One region of the Streptomyces sp. NPDC000594 genome, then DNA from elsewhere that is predicted to be linked to it. Evidence: riboswitches for the same ligand, from Rfam matches in the RefSeq annotation. Region 1 holds a riboswitch; each other region holds the start of a gene.
The links. A riboswitch is a leader RNA that binds a small molecule or an ion and turns the genes downstream of it on or off. The one in region 1 is predicted to bind cobalamin.
Positions count from the first base shown of each region.

Region 2: it holds a riboswitch for cobalamin, as region 1 does, so the genes downstream of both, ABT354_RS00930 (prenyltransferase/squalene oxidase repeat-containing protein) here and metE (5-methyltetrahydropteroyltriglutamate--homocysteine S-methyltransferase) in region 1, are expected to answer to the same signal.
Region 3: it holds a riboswitch for cobalamin, as region 1 does, so the genes downstream of both, ABT354_RS22300 (ABC transporter substrate-binding protein) here and metE (5-methyltetrahydropteroyltriglutamate--homocysteine S-methyltransferase) in region 1, are expected to answer to the same signal.
Region 4: it holds a riboswitch for cobalamin, as region 1 does, so the genes downstream of both, ABT354_RS23075 (DUF4430 domain-containing protein) here and metE (5-methyltetrahydropteroyltriglutamate--homocysteine S-methyltransferase) in region 1, are expected to answer to the same signal.

Region 1 covers NZ_JBEPCY010000011.1:92,916-95,105, reverse strand. The annotation lists gene ABT354_RS17755 (GNAT family N-acetyltransferase) at 1-407, opposite strand, end outside; cobalamin riboswitch at 505-726, shown strand; gene metE (5-methyltetrahydropteroyltriglutamate--homocysteine S-methyltransferase) at 885-2,190, shown strand, end outside.
Region 2 covers NZ_JBEPCY010000001.1:291,807-293,996, reverse strand. The annotation lists gene ABT354_RS00930 (prenyltransferase/squalene oxidase repeat-containing protein) at 1-766, opposite strand, end outside; cobalamin riboswitch at 892-1,012, opposite strand; cobalamin riboswitch at 1,084-1,181, shown strand; gene ABT354_RS00925 (hypothetical protein) at 1,305-2,190, shown strand, end outside.
Region 3 covers NZ_JBEPCY010000016.1:84,542-86,731, reverse strand. The annotation lists gene ABT354_RS22310 (NAD(P)-dependent oxidoreductase) at 1-169, opposite strand, end outside; gene ABT354_RS22305 (winged helix-turn-helix transcriptional regulator) at 229-579, shown strand; cobalamin riboswitch at 777-957, shown strand; gene ABT354_RS22300 (ABC transporter substrate-binding protein) at 1,331-2,190, shown strand, end outside.
Region 4 covers NZ_JBEPCY010000017.1:83,616-85,805, reverse strand. The annotation lists gene ABT354_RS23080 (S8 family peptidase) at 1-424, shown strand, start outside; cobalamin riboswitch at 523-656, shown strand; gene ABT354_RS23075 (DUF4430 domain-containing protein) at 784-1,272, shown strand; gene ABT354_RS23070 (hypothetical protein) at 1,416-1,658, shown strand; gene ABT354_RS23065 (hypothetical protein) at 1,715-2,190, opposite strand, start outside.

The DNA of each region.
Region 1 (2,190 bases):
CGTACACCGTCGCCGGTCTCCGGTACCCCGGCCGGCGCCCGGTCCGGGTCGAGGACCATCAACGGGTGCTCCCGTACGGTGAGTCCGGCCTCCTCGGCGGCGGCGCGCAGGGCGGGGGTGGTCTCGGCGACCCATTCGAAGCTCTCCGGAACGCCGAGTTCCCGCTGGCGGGCCCGGACCCGGGCCACCGCGTCGGCCGTCACCGCGCCGACCGCCACCACGTCAGCCGTCACCGAGCCGGGGCCGGTGAGCGTGGGCCGGGCGTAGTAGGGCCAGCCCGCGCCCTCCCGGACGAAGAGGGTGAGCGGTCCCAGCTCCTCGGCCCGCGCGTTGGAACGGGGCACCGTGTCGTAGTAGTTCTCCAGCTCGACCAGGAGGGCCGCACCGGTTTCATGATCCCATCTCATGGGCCCATCCAAGCAGCACGGTCCCGACCCGGCGGTTCCCCCACAGGACATCATCCGCATTCTGGACATGGCTCCCCGCTGGGGGAAACGGCACCGTAAGCTGACCGGTGCAGCTGGTTCGCCCCGTCCGCCAGACGGGCTGCGTCGTAAGAGGGAACCTGGTGGGAATCCGGGACTGCCCCGCAGCGGTGAGTGGGAACGACCGCCGTCATACGCACTGGGTCCACAGGGATCTGGGAAGCGACGGCCAGTAGGTGTCCGCCGGTCCCCGGTGGATGTGCCCGCGAGTCCGAAGACCTGCCCGTTGCCCGCACGCGGACGATTCCGCGCGCGGATATCCCGGTGACCTCGAGGGCGGGTCGGCGACACCAGACGGAGGACCGTGCCATCGCACACGGGCCCGTCCGGTCCGTCACCCCTTCGCGCTCTCGTCCCGTCCCCGGGATCTCAGGGATTCATCTCGCGAAGGAGATCTCCGTGACACCGAAGTCCGCAGCCGCGGCAGCACAGGCCACCGTGTACGGCTACCCCCGTCAGGGCCCGAACCGGGAGCTGAAGAAGGCAATCGAGGGCTACTGGAAGGGCCGGGTCACCGCCGACGCCCTCCGGGCCACCGCCGCCGAACTGCGCGCCGCCACCTGGCGCGACCTCGCCGGGGCCGGCGTCCACGAGGTGCCCACCGGCGACTTCTCGTACTACGACCATGTGCTGGACACCACCGTCATGGTCGGCGCGATCCCCGAGCGGCACCGGGCGGCCGTCGCCGCCGACGCCCTCGACGGCTACTTCGCGATGGCCCGCGGCACCCAGGACGTGGCGCCGCTGGAGATGACCAAGTGGTTCGACACCAACTACCACTATCTGGTGCCGGAGCTGGGCCCGGACACGGTCTTCACCGCCGACTCCACCCAGCAGGTCGCGGCGGTGACCGAGGCCCTGGCGCTCGGGCTGACCCCGCGGCCGGTGCTGGTCGGCCCGGTCACCTATCTGCTGCTGGCCAAGCCCGCCCCCGGGGTGGCCGCCGACTTCGACCCGCTGACCCTGCTGGACCGTCTGCTGCCGGTGTACGGGGCCGTCCTCGCCGATCTCCGGGCCGCCGGTGCCGCATGGGTCCAGCTGGACGAGCCCGCCCTGGTGCAGGACCGCACCCCGGCGGAGCTGAACGCCGCCGCCCGCGCCTACCGTGATCTCGGCGCCCTCACGGACCGTCCGCGGCTGCTGGTCGCCTCCTACTTCGACCAGCTGGGCGAGGCCCTGCCGGTCCTCGCCAAGGCACCCGTCGAGGGTCTCGCCCTCGACTTCACCGAGGCCGCCGCCGCCAACCTGGAGAAGCTGGCCGCCGTCGGCGGGCTGCCCGGCAAGCGGCTGGTCGCCGGAGTCGTCAACGGCCGCAATATCTGGGTCAACGACCTGGAGAAGTCTCTCGCCACCCTCGGCACCCTGCTGGGGCTCGCGGACCGGGTCGATGTGGCCGCCTCCTGCTCGCTGCTGCATGTCCCGATCGACGCCGCCGCCGAACGCGACATCGACCCGCAGATCCTGCGCTGGCTCGCCTTCGCCCGGCAGAAGACCGCCGAGATCGTCACCCTGGCCAAGGGCCTCGCCCAGGGCACCGACGCCATCCGGGGCGAACTCTCCGCCAACCGGGCCGCGCTCGCCTCCCGCGCGGCCTCCCCGATCACCCGCGACCCGGCCGTCCGGGCCCGTACCGGGGCGATCACCGACGCGGACGGCCGCCGCTCCCAGCCCTACGGCGAGCGGACCGTCGCCCAGCGCACCCGCC
Region 2 (2,190 bases), on a different contig from region 1:
CGGTCGCGGCGAGCGCGAAGGCGGTGTCGGCGGTACGGAGCCGGTCGGGCTCGGTGGTGCCGTCGTGGACCACATGGTCCCGGCCCTGGAGGTTGCCGGTGAGCCAGCTCTCGGCCTTCTTCAACTCGGCGCGGGCGACCGGCGGGTCGGGGACGGGGGTCTCACCGGGTCCGCCGTCGCCGCCCCGGATCTCATCGGGGGTGAAGTCGGGCCGTCCCTTGCCACCGGCGACATCGGTGCCGCCGAAGACCCAGGCGTCGACATCGCCGGGCCTGAGTTCCCGGGTCATGGCGCCGTAGCGGCTGTAGGTCCAGTCGTCGTCGCCCCGGGAGGCGACCCAGTAGGACCAGTAGGCGTCGGGGGTGGGGGTGAGGAGGCAGTCCTCGTCCTGGGGGGTGGGGTACTGGGTGCCGGAGTTCACGGCGGGATGGCCGATACGGCAGAGGAACCCGGCGCCGTCGTGCTGGGTGCCGGTGGTGCGGAAGCCGGTGTCCCGCAGCAGCTCGTAGCCGGTGGTCGGGGTGGTGTCGCAGCCGACGCGGACCGGTCCGCCGAAGACCCCGAAGTCGACGGCGACCCTGGCGCCCCGGGTGGGGGTGCACTCCTCGGCGGCGGTCGCCCCGGGGGGAGCGGACCGGGGCGCGGCGGTGGCGGGCACGGCTCCGGCGGCGGTCGCCAGCAGTGCGGCCATCAGCAGGGAGAGCAGGGTTCGCGCGGGGGCGGTGGCCGCCGCCCGACGGTACGCACGCCGCTGTCCGGTATCCACCCGTGGCCCCCCGTATCGGCCGGGTGGAGACAGGCGTGGCAGCAGGCCACCCGGGCGATGCGCCTCCGGGCGGCCATGATGGACCACGCCGCAGTCCACGACGGCGCTCTTCGTTCCGTTCTCTCTCCGCTCCAGGCAGTCCGGCTCGCCCGCTCGCACGGGCCCACGGTTGCGGGTCAGCGCCGGATTTCGACCGGCTTCCCCTGGTGTGGAGTGTTCTCAACAGCCGGATTGGAACACGGTGTTGAGCGGGGCGTCAAGGCACCCGTCGCCGGGCCTCCCCCGTTCCCGATGCTGGCGGTGATCGCCCAGGTCAGGTAGCGTCCTTCGCTGTCCATGGGGGAATCCGGTGGGAATCCGGGGCTGACGCGCAGCGGTGTGGGACGGCGGGGAGCCGTCCCGAGCCCGAATGCCCATGCGGCAGGCACATCCGTACAGGAAGCCGTACCACGCGTTCCGGACGGCGGACTCCGCGCTCCCCCGTACCGGCACCTGGGCGGGGCGCTGTGGCCGGCGTCCCTCATCCCAGGAGCAGGCCATGTCACGTCCCTCCGTCCGCAGACTCGCCCTGGCCCTTCCGGCGGCCGTCGGCGCGCTCGCGCTGCTGGCGCCGAACGCCACCGCCACCTCCACACCCGCCCAGATCGCCACCTCCACCACCAACGGTGTCGCCTACCTCAAGACCCTTCAGGCGGCGGACGGTTCGTACGCGGGCCCGGGGCTCTCCGGCGAGTGGGCCTTCAGCGCCTTCGCCGCCGCGGGCACCGCCGTCGCCGATGTGGCGCCCGGGGGCGACACCACGAAGAACGCCCGTACCGTCTACCGCAATCTGCTCTCCTCCGCGGGCTGGCCCGCCTCCCCCACCCCGCCGGTCACCGAGTTCGAGCGGGCCACCCTCAACGCGTACGCGGCGGGCATCGACCCGGCCCGGGTGTCGGCCTCGCGCAATCTGATCGCGCACATCTACAGCTACTGGCAGACCGCCGAGACCGGCTACTTCGGCCCCTCGGCCTCGTACAACGGCACGGTCTTCGCCGCGCTGGCGCTCGCCGGGGCGCGGACCCAGACCGGTGCGCAGCGGGTGCCCGCCGCGGTGCTGAACCGCGCGGTGACCCGGATCCGGGCCAATCAGCACAACGACGGCGGGTGGAACTACAGCAAGGCCGAGGGCAATCCGGCCCAGCTGGCGGCCCCCAGTGACATCGATATGACGGGGGCGTCGATGGCGGCGCTCTGCGCGGCGGGGGTGCCGAACACCGACCCGGACGTGGTGGCGGCGCGGACCTTCCTCAGTGACAAGCTGCTGGAGCCGTCGGGTGCCTTCGACGCGATGTACGGGCCCAACTCCAGCTCCAACGGCTGGGCGGTGTCGGGGCTGAACGCCTGTGGCATCAACCCGCAGACCGGCCCCTTCCTCACCGGGA
Region 3 (2,190 bases), on a different contig from region 1:
CCGTGGGCGCGCTGAGCGCGCCGCGTTCGACCAGTTCCCGGTCGCGGCCCGGTGTCCGGTTCCAGACGGTGGTCCGCAGGCCGGCGTCCAGGAAGGCGCCAGCCAGGGCACGGCCCATCGGCCCCAGGCCGAGCACGGTAACGTCGGAGGGTACGGGGTGCGCAGACATGATTCTCGTTTCCTCGGGAAGGCCGACGGCTGCTGGGAGCCGGTGAATTGGGGTGGGTTATGACACGCGGTCGGGCACAGGACACCGAGGTCTGCGGGGTGACCGCGGCCATCGCGGTGATCGACGGCAAGTGGAAGACCGGGCTTCTGTGGGCGCTGGAGGCCGGCCCGCACCGCCCGGCGGAGTTGCGGCGGCGGATGCCGGGTATCAGCGAGAAGGTGCTGACCCAGCAGCTCAGGGAGATGGAGACGGATGGTCTGGTGCACCGGGAGGTGCACGATGTGCTGCCCCCGAAGACGGTCTACTCCCTCACCGGCCACGGGCGGGAACTCGCCGAGGCACTGGCCCCTCTCGCCGACTGGGGCTACCTCCGGCTGGAGCGGCTCACGGAGGCCCGTGCGGCCTCCTGACCCGTATACACCTCCGTATCGCTGATCGGTGCCGACCGCTCCGGTCCGCTCCGGCGGCTCCTTGCCGCGCACCTCAAGTCTCGCCCCGTGCGGTGCCCTTGCCCAGTACCCACAAAAAAGTGGGTACGGTCCGCGCCCGCCGGGCGAAGGGTGTCGCCGGGCCGTCCGGTGAGTCCCGACGCAGGCTTATGGCGTGGTTGGTTTTCTGCCATGCTGTCCTGCGGAAAGGCGACGGCGGAACGAGGAAGCCGGTGTGAATCCGGTGCGGTCCCGCCACTGTGATCGGCGAGCGGATCCCGAACAGACCACTGCCCCCCGCGGGTGGGAAGGCCGGGACGAGCACTGACCCGAGAGCCAGGAGACTCACGCGGTCGCCTCCTCGAAGGAACTGGGGCGGATTTCCCCGGAGAGGAGGGCTTGTCGTGGTGCCCGGAAGGACGCTGTCCGCCGATTCGACGCCGTGCCGGTCCGTGCCGTGCCGGTCCGTGGTGTGCCGCAGCGAGGCGTGCCGGTCCGTGGTGTGCCGCAGCGAGGTGTGCCGGTCCGTGCTGTGCCGTGCCGTGACCCCGCCAGGGTGGGTGGCGCACCGGCCGTTCCCCGGCGGCGGGCCCGCCCACGGCTGTCCACCCTCTCCCCGGCAGCTGACGCACTCCTTCTGACGAGCCTCCGGTTTCCGGCGGGTCCCCGGACCCGTTTCCGGACCTGTTTCCGGACTGTTCAGGACCATCCTGTGGCGAGAGGATCCGCGCACATGAGGGACAAGCGCCCGATATCCCTGCTGTCGGCCCTGGCCGCGGCCCTCTTCTTCTTATCCGGCTGCGGCGGTACGGCCCCGGCCGCCCGGGACGGCGCCCCGCCGGCGGACTCCGCCGCCGAGGGGTTCCCGGTCACCCTGACCAACTGCGGGGTGAAGACGACCTATCAGCGTCCCCCGCGGCGCTCGGTGACGCTGAACCAGCATGCGACCGAGGTCATGCTGGCCCTGGGGCTGGAGAAGTCGATGGTGGGCACCGCCTATCTCGATGACAGGATCCTCCCCGAGTACCGGGAGGCTTACGACGGGATCGAGGTCCTGGCGAAGGAGTACCCCTCGTTCGAGGGGCTGCTGGCCGCCGAACCGGACTTCGCCTACGGCGGTTTCGCGGACACCTTCGACGGACAGTCGGGGCGTGGCCGCGCCGCTCTCGCCAAGGCGGGCATCGACTCCTATCTGAACATCGAGGAGTGCCCGTCCGGACCGGTGACGATGGCCACGATGGATCGGGAGATCCGGAATGTGGCGAAGATCTTCGGCGTGCCGGAGCGCGCGGAGCGGCAGCTCAAGAAGCTCCGCACCACCCTGGACCGGGTCGGGGAACGGCTCGCCGGTACCACCCCGGTGAAGGTCTTCGTCTACGACAGCGGCGACAAGACCGCCTTCACCGCGGGCGGCGCGGGCGTCGGCAACGAGATGATCGAGCGGGCCGGCGGGGTGAACCTCTTCGCCGACCTCGACAAGGCCTTCGGCGATGTGTCGTTCGAGCAGGTCGCCGAGCGCGCGCCCGAGGTGATCGTCATCTATGACTACGGTGACCAGCCGGTCGAGGACAAGAAGAGAGCACTCCTCGCGAA
Region 4 (2,190 bases), on a different contig from region 1:
GCCGGCCGAGTACACCCTGACGGCCTCGGCGGTACGGGACAAGAAGGTGTCCCGGGTGGCGAGCCGGATCGACGCCGGCTGGACCTTCCGGTCGGAGCGGCCGGCCCGGGGGACGGTGGCCGAACTGCCGGTCTCCTCGGTCCGCTTCTCGCCGAAGCTGGCGCTCGACAACACCACCCCGGCGGGCAAGCGGCTCACCGTCCCGGTCACCGTCGAGGGCCCGGCGGCGGGCAAGGGCTTGAAGTCCCTGACCGTCTCCGTCTCCCATGACGGCACCACCTGGAAGAAGGTGCCGGTCAGCCAGGGCGCGATCACGGTCACCAGCCCGGCCAAGGGCAAGGCGGTCTCGTTCCGCGCGCAGATCGTGGACACCCGGGACAACCGGAGCACCATCACCGTCCACAACGCCTACCACGGCAGGTAGGCACCCCTGCGGCCCCGGTGGGAGCGGTTCGCGCCGCTCCCGCCGGGGCCCGATGGCCAACACCCCTTGGCGTGGCGGGTATTCGACCGTACGATGCGTCTGCCCGGCCACCACCGGGCCACAACCGAATGGCTGTGCGAACGGGGGAAGCCGGTGGGATTCCGGCGCTGACCTGCAACCGTGTGCGGCGCGTGCCGCGAGTCGGGATGCCCGTCGCATGGCATGCCCACGCTTCCACTGCCACGGTCTGCGGTGCGACAGCCCTGTGCGCTCCGTGCGTGTCCGCCCCGGGGCGGACGGTGCGGGCCGCCCGTCAGGGCCGTGCCCCGCCGGACCCGGTCCGGTCAGAAAGGCACTCCATGCTCCTCAGCACGACCCGCCGCGCCGCTGTCACCACGGCCGCCCTGAGCCTCGCCCTCACCGGTCTCGCCGCCGCGCCCACCGCGCAGGCCACGCCGAACACCAACGCACCGGTCACGGTCCGGCTCACCGTGCAGGGCCCGAACGGGGCGCTGTTCCAGGGGAAGATCAGGACCAAGGGCCACGAGGTGACCACCGCGAGCGGCGGGACCCACCGGTGCGACGGCACCAACAACGGCGCCCACCTCTCGAAGGTGCCCACGCCGACCGCCGCCCTGGACGACGCGGCCCGTAAGCACCACTTCACCTGGGACGGCACCTGGTACGCCGCGTTCGACGACTTCTCCGTCGACACCATAAAGAACGTCAGCGGCGGTGGCAGCGCCTACTGGAGCATCGCGGTCAACGGCACCCCCACCCCGGTCGGCGGCTGCCAGTTCAAGCTGAACACGGGCGACCGGGTCTCCTTCACCTGGACCTCCTTCTGAGGCCGGGCTCCGGGTCGCGGAGCCCCGTTCAACAGGAATGTGCACGTCCTGTTGAACGGGGCGAAGGCTGACGGGAAGCTTCAGGCCGGCCACCGGCGCGTCGGCGCCGGTGGTGCCCGGTGAGCAGAAGGAGGCCCCTCGTCATGTCCCTACGTACGGTGTTCGCCACCGTCGGCGTGGCCGTTTCGCTGATGAGTGCCGGAGCGCTGGCCGCGCAGGCCGCGCCACGACCGGCCCCCTCGGGGGCCACCGCCTGGGTTTCCATGGGTACGCACCCGTCGTACGCGAGCTGTGTGGCGACGGGCACCCATCTGGTCAACATCTGGCTGATCCTCGACTTCAGATGTGACACCTATCCGCCGTACACCCTGTACGGCTTGAAGTAGCGGGTCGGCCCCTTCCCCGGTGGTCCGGGAAGGGGCCGGTTCCTCGCGGGTCGTGGTCAGGGCCGGACCCGTACGACACCGGTGGCCGTCGTCTCCGGGCCCGAGCCGTCCGCCGGGCCGGCGGTCAGCCGCCAGGTGTAGGCGCCGGTCGCCACCGGGGTGCCCGTGCCGGAGGTGCCGTCCCAGTCGACCCGTACCGCGCTGAGGGTCTTCCCGCCCGTCCAGGTGCGGACGGTCCCACCGGTCGCGCGGTGGGTGAGCGTCACCCGCCAGGACGCCGCCGGCCTGGAGAGCCACCAGGCGGCGGCCCACTCGCCGGTGCCGTTCCGCGCAAAGGTGCGCGGCGCGGCGGTGCGGGCGACGCGCAGCGGGGAGACCGCGTGCTGGACCGCGCTGACATGGATGGTGTCGTCCGTGCCGACCCAGGCGAGCTTGGCCGCGCCCGGGTCGAGGGTCCAGGTGGTGCCGCGCCCGTCGCCGCCCCCGGGCCGCTGCTTCAGACCGGTGACGGTACCCAGGTCGGCCGTACCCC